Regions from separate parts of the Vreelandella venusta genome, predicted to be linked through region 1. Evidence: predicted binding sites of a transcription regulator. Region 1 holds the regulator's gene; the other holds the start of a gene.
The links. The regulator PhoB, encoded in region 1, activates phosphate uptake and scavenging genes when phosphate is short. The targets are predictions, from matches to a motif close to TGTCATANNNNTGTCANA.
Positions count from the first base shown of each region.

Region 2: the regulator PhoB is predicted to act here: its motif matches at 2,024-2,041, upstream of IR195_RS17945 (PhoX family protein).

Region 1 is NZ_CP065135.1:4,334,167-4,339,205, forward strand. It holds gene IR195_RS19940 (hypothetical protein) at 1-33, opposite strand, end outside; gene IR195_RS19945 (hypothetical protein) at 503-805, opposite strand; gene phoR (phosphate regulon sensor histidine kinase PhoR) at 1,106-2,422, opposite strand; gene phoB (phosphate regulon transcriptional regulator PhoB) at 2,425-3,114, opposite strand; gene ubiA (4-hydroxybenzoate octaprenyltransferase) at 3,234-4,124, opposite strand; gene IR195_RS19965 (chorismate--pyruvate lyase family protein) at 4,159-4,740, opposite strand; gene IR195_RS19970 (NAD(P)/FAD-dependent oxidoreductase) at 4,828-5,039, shown strand, end outside.
Region 2 is NZ_CP065135.1:3,857,740-3,862,778, reverse strand. It holds gene IR195_RS17955 (TonB-dependent receptor domain-containing protein) at 1-1,572, opposite strand, end outside; gene hemP (hemin uptake protein HemP) at 1,683-1,850, opposite strand; gene IR195_RS17945 (PhoX family protein) at 2,108-4,240, shown strand; gene IR195_RS17940 (hypothetical protein) at 4,360-4,680, opposite strand; gene IR195_RS17935 (LysR substrate-binding domain-containing protein) at 4,866-5,039, shown strand, end outside.

The DNA of each region.
Region 1 (5,039 bases):
TACCGTGTTTTTAACAAGCGATTTCAACAACATAAATAAAAGCTCCTGACTGTATGAGGCAACCGACAGTGCAATGATACAAGGCATCTTCTTTTGTCAGTCGCGAAACGCGTTATCTAAATAGCTGTACCTAACATCAAAAAAGACCATGAAACAATAAAATTCAATTATTTCAAATTGATATAAAAAATTGAGTACAAAAACCTACACCAAGGAGTAAACAGCTTGTAGCGTAACAATGATTATACTATACACAAAAAATTAGACCCCACCGAAGTGGGGTCTTGAGCACTCTTAGTATCGCGATACGTAACACTAGCTTCCTATCCGTTTGAGGGACTCCAGCCTTGGAATTAACCCTAACTAGCGTGTTGACCGTCGAAAGATTCAATCCTTGAATCTAGGAGCATCCGTGCAATTTGACATCCTTGCCTCTGAATAGCTCATCCCTAAGCGTAAGAGTTTTATTACCTTTTGAAAAGATTAGTAACCAAAGTTAATGTTACATTCCGCCATTCTCTTCAGGCAACTCATCTGCGCTGTCGTAGCCAGGCTCTGAGTCGTCATGGCTCGTTGAACTAGGCTCCATGTCACTGACATTATCACCTTCGTCCTGGTTCAACTCTTGGCTATCATAATTGCTTGGACCTGTTGTATTTTCAGATTGAGCCTCAACAGGCTGCTCATCAGGGGTAATGTTGTTCGCTGGGTCTGCTGGCTCTTGAGCGAATGCTGCAGGACTAGCAACCAAACCGAACGCTACACTTAAAATACCAGCTTTCTTGAGTAGTTCCTTGGACATCATGTTCCGTCTCCTAGATCGCTGTTCAGGTACTGCTTAAGTAATAAGAAAGACGGCCTTTCGGCTTACCAATTCCTATGGTTTTCTCTCTTATCAAGTACCAAGACTTTTGCATTTGATGTGCCAAAAAATCGAAAACGATATAAAAGATCAAACAAAACAAACGCTTATAAAGAAAAGAATAACAGGAAGGGGGCTTAACGCGTTTTCAAATCAAGCAGGGAAAGTGACTAGAAATGACACATGAGCATTATTTGACCATACTTGTATGACAAACAGGGCACATCTATACATCACTTATACTTAAACAGCATTGCGTGAAGCGGACTCGCTTTTGACAACACGTGAGGATGGGAAAACACAGCGAAAGAGGGCTCCTTCGCCAGGGTGGGATTCAATTTGTAGCAATGCGTCATGCCTTAGCAGCACATGTTTTGCAATCGCCAGACCAAGCCCGGTACCGCCCGTTGCGGTACTACGCCCTTTATCAACGCGATAGAAACGCTCGGTCAAGCGTGGAATATGTACAGGGTCAATACCCTCACCGTCGTCGTCAACTTCAATACAAGCACTGCCATTCGGCAGGGTTTTCCAGCGAAGTGTTATTTGGCTTCCCTCTGGCGTATACCGCACAGCGTTAAACACTAGGTTTGAGATAGCGCTATGCAGCTCCTGCTCGCTGCCGATCAGACGGGCATCGCTCTCAAGCACGACTTGAACACTATGCTGTTGATTAGAGAGCGCCAACGCATCGCGACGAATGGCGTCGAGCATTGGCCCTAACGCCAACGCATGATGATCTTCGCCACCTTGTTCAATTTCTAACCGAGAGAGCAGTAGCAGGTCATTGACTAAGTTTTGCATACGTTTCGTCTGCTCTTCCATCTGAGCAATACCTCGGCCCAAACGTGGTGGAAGCTGCTCTTTTAAGTCGCTGTAGGTTTCTAAATAACCCGTCAGCACCGTTAGCGGTGTGCGTAGCTCATGGGAAACATTGGCGACAAAGTCACGACGCATCTGCTCTAAACGATGCAAGCGAGTAATATCTCGCGCCATTACCAAGCGCTCATCATCACCATAGAGAGTAATTTGATATTGAAGGATATGCCGTTCATCAATGGGCGACGTTAAGGTCAGTGGTTCACCGTATTTACGCGCATTAAAGTAGCTGATAAATCGTGGATCACGAATTAGATTGGTAATGTGTTGGCCACGGTCGTGGGCTGTTTGTAGGCCCAGCATTTCTGTCGCGGCGCTGTTCCACCACTCCAGGTCGCCATGTCGATCTAGCATAACGACACTGTCACGCATCGCTTCGGATGATTCTTGAATACGTGCAAGGGTGGCACGCAAGCGGTTTTGGGTAATCCGCTGGCTCTTTTGGTAGCGATACAAGCGATCAAAAAGCTCGCCCCACATGCCGCTCGCAGCAGGGGGTTCATCATGAGGATGAAGCGTTAACCACTCAAAGAGCGCGCGCAGTTGGCGCAGTTGATACACCAGACAAACAGCAAGCCCCGCAGCGACTCCAAAACCAGGCGTACCCAGCAACCACCCTAAGCAAGCGCCCAAAGCGGCAAGCCACACAATTCGCCATAGTTCTCGGCTCCACAGGCGCACCGTTACACCCGCGCAGAAAAACGGTACCCAGTGCCTCTCACCGTTTGAATGAGACTCTGGTGAGCTTCTCCTAAGGCCTTACGTAGACGTCGGATGTGAACATCTACCGTGCGTTCTTCAACGTATACGTTACCACCCCAAACTTGATCGAGCAGTTGGCTACGCGTATAGGCACGCTCTTGGTGCGTCATGAAAAACTGCAGCAGACGATACTCCGTCGGCCCCATTTCTAACGCCTTACCGTACGCACTCACACGATGGCTCACTGGATCTAATAGCAAACCATTAATTTCGATAGGGTCTTCGACACCTCGGGGGGTAGTGCGTCGTAATACTGCTTTTAAACGGGCCACCAGTTCACGAGGAGAGAAAGGCTTGGTGATATAATCATCCGCACCAGCCTCAAGCCCTTGAATTTTATTATCTTCTTCGCCTTTAGCGGTCAGCATGATAATAGGCACCTCGGCGGTGGCTTCTTCACGCTTTAAGCGTCTTGCAAGCTCAATACCACTGGTGCCCGGCATCATCCAATCCAACAGAAGCAGATCTGGCTGGTGGTCAACCATCATGGCGTGGGCATCCTGGGCGTTATCCGCTTCAAGAACGCGATAGTCAGCCATTTCCAGCGCCACTGCGATCATCTCGCGAATAGGCGCCTCATCATCGACAATCAAAACGGTCTTGGCGGTCATTCCAGGGCCTCACGGTGTTCAATGAAAACTAATGTAAAAAAATAGTTCAAAAAAATTCAAAGACATGTCAGTGACAATAACACCATGACTTAATGACAATTTTATGACATAGAGGATATTTAGCCAGTTATTGGCCACCAACTTAGTGCAATACCTGCAAAAATTAACAACCCAGACCAATGGTTATTAAGAAACGCCTGGAAGCAACGGTCGCGCTCACGGCCAGCGATTAATCGTTGTTGATGGACAAACGTGGCGGCCATAGCAGCTAACCCAAGCCAGAAAAAGCCACCTAAACCAACGAGCCATCCTGCCCAGGCAAGTAGTCCAAGTGTCGCCACTTGCAGCACACCAATGATCAGACGATCAGCGCTACCAAACAGCACCGCGGTAGATTTGATGCCTATTTTTAGATCATCGTCGCGGTCGACCATGGCGTATTGAGTATCGTAGGCAACGGTCCACAGCACATTAGCGCTAAACAATAGCCATGCTTCAAACGGTACATGGCCCAATATCGCACCGAATGCCATGGGGATCGCCCAAGAGAACGCAGCCCCTAACACTACCTGAGGTAAATGGGTGTAGCGCTTCATAAACGGGTAAATGAACGCTAAGACAACACCCCCTATCGACAACAGCACCGTAAACCAATTGGTCAGTAGCACTAAAATGAAAGCAGTGGCTACCAGCGCGATAAACAGCAGCTGCGCCTCGGTTTCACTGATACGACCAGTGGCTAGCGGACGATGTTTAGTGCGCTTTACATGGCCATCGAAATGACGATCAGCGTAATCATTAACCACGCAGCCCGCAGCGCGCATCACATAAACGCCAGCAATAAAGATCAGCAGAACATTCCGCCCAGGCACGCCCTCTGCCGCTATCCACAATGCCCACAAGGTGGGCCACATCAATAGCCAAGTACCAATCGGGCGATCCAATCGCATTAAATGTAAAAAATCAGCCACCCGAGCCCATCCCGTTGGCCTCAACAGAGAACGGTCCATGCTTACCTCTCAAAAAGAAAACGCTGGCGATAGCCTAGCGCGAAGACAGGGCAAGATCATCTGCCATGGTCGATAAAAAGTATTCCTGCACTAACAGCGACAGCCCACTGTGCTGAAACACTGAGCGCCGCCCCCATACGCTGTCTAAAAGCGACGCAGAATGTTCCGCGACAAAGCGTGGCTGATGGCGAGTGGCGTAGAGTGGCCCACGCACCAAGTCAGGTTGCTGAAACAACCAGCTGCCTAATGAACGCTCGCCAAGCCCTTCTAACCCCTTACCTTGTAATTGACTGAGTGGCGCTACCGAGCGTGCGACTACCCAGGGCTTATCGCCGATACACAACGCGACTTCTCTCAGCCATGCATAGCGGCGCGGTTCAATTCCCAGCGCTAGCGCTTCATCCCGCAGAGGTAAGCCAATCGTTTGACGTAACAATTGCACCCGAAATGCGTTTGTGCCGCCTGCGACGGTTAACCGCATCGTTAAGGAGTCCGTCGAGGCCACCCACTGCCACCACGAAGCGCTCATTGCAGGACGAGCCGCAGCAACAGGAAGCCAGTGAGGAAATAGTCGATGAGGAAATAGGCAAGCTTGCCGAACAGTAGGGGCGATCACCAAAGTCTCCAAGGCGGTCAATACACAGAAAGCTAGTGTAACATGGTGACCTCACAGGCTTTTGTTCCGCCGACTTTTGGTGACTGCATGCCCTCACACGAGATATCGCGATATTCCCATTCGGCACTGATTATTATTGGCACCGGCATGGCGGGGATTGGCCTTGCGCGCGCCCTACGCCGACAAGGCGATACACGTGCCATTACCCTTATCAGTGCCGATAGTGGCGATGATTACAGTAAACCGCTGCTTTCTACTGGCTTTGCGAAACGCTTAACGCCAGACCAACTCGCCCAACG
Region 2 (5,039 bases), 480 kb from region 1:
CTGGGCACGCTGCACGTTTACGGCCTGAGTGGTGCCCGCCATGATATCGACCTGGGTGTCGATGAAGTCGTCTGCACGAGTGTCAAAGTAGCTGGCGCGCGCCTGCCAGTCGCCTTGGTGCCATACCACACCGCTTTCCCAGGTGCGGCTGGTTTCAGGCGACAGGTTCGGGTTGGGAATCCAGTAGTTGTCGGGCGTGCAGAAAGATGGCCCAGCGCAGAACCCGGCAAAGTGACGCTCGTTGGCGTAAAGCTCGGAAAGGCTGGGGGCGCGGAAGGCTTCGGCGTAGCCGGAGAATAGCATTAAGGTGTCATCGGGTCGCCAGGCAAGACGAAAGCGCGGCGACACTTGGTCGTGCACGCTGTCGGCATCGTTTTTACCACTGGCATCATAGCGGTCATAGCGCGCGCCAATGCCAACGTCAAACTGCCCCGCACCGCCCTCAGCTAAATAGCGGCCCGCGGTAAGGGTGGTGTCAAGATAGGCTGACTGAGTATCGATATCAGCCTTCGGGAAACCATTCGCTTCACCGTTAGGCCGTTGGCGGGCCTGCTCCAGTTCAGCGCCAAACACCAGTGTTTGTGAAAGCCAGCCATGGTCGATGCTGTGATAGCCATCGCTTTGCAAGCCGACTCGCTCAAGGGTACGGTTAGCCTGTGGCTCGTCGATATCCTGTTGGCTAAAGGTAAGCTGAGAGGTGATTTCAGTGGCCCCACTCGGTTGCCAGCGGTGGCCAAGTTGTACGTTATTACTCTCAACATCACGGTCGCGTAATGGGTTGCTAGCGTTGGTTGATAGCTGCTGCGGATTAGCGGGTTGGGTGGCGCGCTCAGCATAGTGCTGCCAGCTAATAAACACCCGCTGCTCATCGCTTGGTTCCCAGCCGCCTTTCAAAAGCAGGCTATTGAGGCTGGCATCTTCTACTGCTTCATCACCGCCCGCGCGACGAATATCGCCGGACTCGCTGCGACCCACCGAAAATAGCCCGTCCACTTGCCCATTAGCTGTATCGCGACGGCCAAATGCCGTTAGATTGCCGCGTAGCTCGTCGTTCGCTGTTGCCCCGCCTAGGGAAAGACGTGCACCGCTATCGTCACCTGGGGCTAATAGGTCGCTGGCCTCGACGCTGGTAAAGCTAACAACGCCACCCATGGCATTGCTACCGTACAGGCTGGAAAGCGAACCACGGGCAATCTGCACTTCTTGAATCAGCGCTGGGTCGAGGAAGAAGTTGCCCACATGGCCGGTGGAAATATCCTGGCGAACGCCGTCCAAACGCACCAGGACACCATTGCTACCGAAGCCACGCATACTCAGTGTTTGACCGTTACGGCGCCCTTGGCCAGCCACATGCAGGCCAGGCTGGCGGCTCAGTACGTCTTCAACGCGACTCGCGGTGGCAAGCGTTGCGTCTTGGCGGTCGATGATGTCGATAATCAGCGGTGCACGGGACAGGTCCGTCGGAGCGCGGGTACCGGTGACTGTTAGCGGGGCTAAGTCTGAGTCGTTGGCGTTGGCAGGCAAAAGAGGGAGTAAGGTAAGGCAAAAGCCTAACGTGTGAGTTGGTTTCATGGGCCAGACAGTTCCAGCAGAAAGTGATGGATAATGTTGCTGGCTGGGTGCGATGGGCTACCTGGCTGGCTAAAAGGGTTAGTAGTAGGTACGTGATTATTTAAAAAGGCTTACGCCGTTAAGATCAGCTTGCCGCTTTTCGTGCGTCGCAGCACATAGCGTCGCTGTTCATGGTGAATAACCAATTGACCGTCTTGATCAAGCAGCGCCTGACTTGTCACTTCGCGAGATGCGCTAGGCGAGCTTTCTGGCGGAATGTCTTTTTTTCTGGGCTGCATGAGAGGCCGTTTCCTGTGCTAATGATAACTATTAGCATTAATTTAGCAGATTTGGCTACCTCTCACAACCATCACTCCCAACCTTACCTAACCACTGTGCAGATGCTAAACCAGCCCGTTTTAAAAGGTGGGGAATAGCTTGCGAATGAGCGTTCACCTAACAGTAGAGTTCTCGTCATTACCCTGTCATTTAAATTGATTAGTGTCCTTTTAACATAAAACTAGCGCGTGTTAACCGTGACGAGAGGAGCGTTGTTATGAGCAAGGAAATTGAAGATCATCGCCTGTTTAATCAGAGCAGCAACCAGCCATTTGCGGATGTGTTAGCGCAGCATGTTTCTCGGCGAGCGGTAATGCGAGGCGGCTTAGGCTTGGCTGCCGCTTCAATGCTTGGCTTTGGCGGTGCCGCCCAAGCACTGGCTTCAAACGGGGCGCAAAAAACGCCGTTGACGCTGGCGTTTGAGGCAGTTCAAGGATCGCTAACAGATGCTGTCGTAGTGCCTGAAGGCTATGTTGCCCAAGTGCTGGTGCCGTGGGGCACACCGTTGAACGCTGGTGACAGCTGGCAGTCCGACCAGCCAATGACTGCCGAGCGCCAAGCCGCGAGTGTGGGTATGAACCACGATGGAATGGCTGGTTTTGCTCTGGATGCCGATAACGCCTCACGGCGCTTTGTGCTGGTGCTCAACAACGAATATATCGAACAAGATGCGCTGTGGGCTCCTCAAGGTGGCCCCACTGATGCTGAAGGCAAGCGCCCCGCCGAAGAGTCGCGTACTGAAATCAACGCTCACGGTGTCACTATTGTGGAAGTTGAGAAAGACGCTAACGGACACTGGTCGCATGTGCCTGGCTCCCGCTATAACCGCCGTCTTACCAGCGCGACGGTGATGGACATTGCAGGCCCAGTGGCAGGCAGTGACTATGTGAAAACGCGTTTCTCTCCAGCGGGTACGCAAACCCGTGGCACCAATAACAACTGTGGTAATGGGTTAACGCCCTGGGGTACTTATATCGCTTGCGAAGAGAACTGGCCCAATGTGTTTGTTAATCACGGCCAACTCTTCCAGGACGACGCGCGGATTGGTATTCCTACCGATAAAAGCCGCTATGGTTGGGATACCTCGGCGGGCGATGCCTCTGAAGAAAACGATGAATTTGCCCGTTTCAATATCACGCCACGGGGCGAGCGTGCTGAAGATGATTACCGCAACGAAGCGCGCACCTTTGGCTACCAGGTTGAGGTCGACCCCTATAGTGATGCTCACGCAGTAAAACGCACGGCACTTGGCCGTTTCCGTCATGAAGGGTGCTGGCTGGGTAAGCTGGAAGCAGGGCAGCCTGTGGTGTACTACTCTGGCCACGATTCCCGCAACGAGTACGTCTATAAATACGTTTCTGACGCTGCCTGGGATCCCGCCGATGCCAATCGTCCGGGTGAAGCGTATGACCGCCTCGCCATTGGTAGTAAATATCTGGATAACGGCACCCTCTATGTGGCTCGCTTCAACGCTGATGGCAGCGGTGAGTGGTTGCCGCTAACACCTAGCGCGCAAACACGCGATGGCCGCTCGTTGGCAACGGCTTTGGGCTTGGCAGAGGATGACTTAGCTGGGGTAATTATTAACACCTGTGATGCAGCGGATCTACTGGGAGCGACACCGATGGACCGCCCGGAGTGGGCAACCGTGGATCCTTCCTCTGGCGAGGTGTATCTAACGCTGACCAATAATTCGAAGCGCAGTGAAGAAGCCGCAGCGGCTACTTTCACCAATCAAGGCGATGACATTGCTCAGCTAGGGGTAGGCTATGAGACAGCCCCGGCCAACGCTGTTAATCCACGCGCTAATAACGAAGCAGGTCACATTATTCGCTGGCGTGAAAGCCGCCTGCCGAATGCCTTTCGCTGGGAAGTATTTGTGTTTGGTGCCGCCACTAATGATGAAGGCAATCATTCCGGCCTGACTGAAATGAACCAGTTTGCTAGCCCCGATGGTCTTTGGTTTGACCAGCGTGATGATGGTCAGGGCATACTCTGGATTCAGACCGATAATGGCTACGAAGGCATTACCGAGTACACCAACGACCAGCTATTAGCCGTGGTGCCTAAAAGCCTGGACGAGATTCAAGGTACTGGCCCGGTGATTAACAATAGCAATCAGCAGCAACTGAAACGCTTCGCCGTAGGGCCTAACGGTTGTGAAGTGACCGGCATTTTTGCGACACCGGATAAAACGGCGCTGTTTATTAATATTCAGCACCCCGGCAACTGGCCCGCGGATGGTAGCGCACTGACCCAAGATGCCACCGCTGAGACCAGTGGCCAAGTACGTCCTCGGGCATCTACCGTTGTTATTCAGAAGCGCGATGGTGGGCCTGTAGGAGTGTGAAAATAGCGGTTGAGTCTTAGTCACCATTGTGGGTGCTTAAAACGCTATTGAGAGCTTCCATTAAAAGCTTCGAACCTGTGAAAGGTTCGGAGCTTTTTTTGATCCTGGGCCTTTTGGGCTTACCGCTTTTTCTGCCGGGCTTCTAACGCGTGGATGGCGTCGATTTTCAATGGGAGCTTGTTGGCCCAGAGAATATCTTCGCGGCAATGGCCAATATCTATCAGCACCTGATCATCGTAGGCCAATAGCGGCAGTATATGGCGGCGGAAAAGACAGCGCCGCCGAAAACGCCACCAGCCCATATCTAGCGCGCGAATTAGCCTCATTGACGGCATGGCCGGCATGTAAAAATCTACTTGTGGCGGCTTTGGGGGCGGCGCCAATTGGCTAGCTTTTATCCATGCATTTTGGGCATGTTGGGCTGAATATTCACACTTCATCGCGCACCTCTTTTTTCACAACGACTGTGCAGGCAGCGGTGTCTGGGCACTGACTGGACAGGTATGGTTTGTGGTCAATAAGTGAGAGGGTCGCGACCTCTTGTGAACAGCTTGGAGCTTCGCCTTGGATCAATCAAACGAAAAGATCTACACTGATCGTTAAGTTTTTCTGAAGAGTGGGCGTGATGAATCAAATATCGACCATAGCTCCCAGCCGAGCTGCCTTGCCGCTACTCGATAGCGAGGTGCTACGCACCTTTGTGACGATTGCGGAGAGCGGCAGCTTCACCCGCGCCGCCCAGCAGCTATTTCGTACCCCATCTGCGTTGAGCATGCAGATCAAACGGCTAGAAGAAACG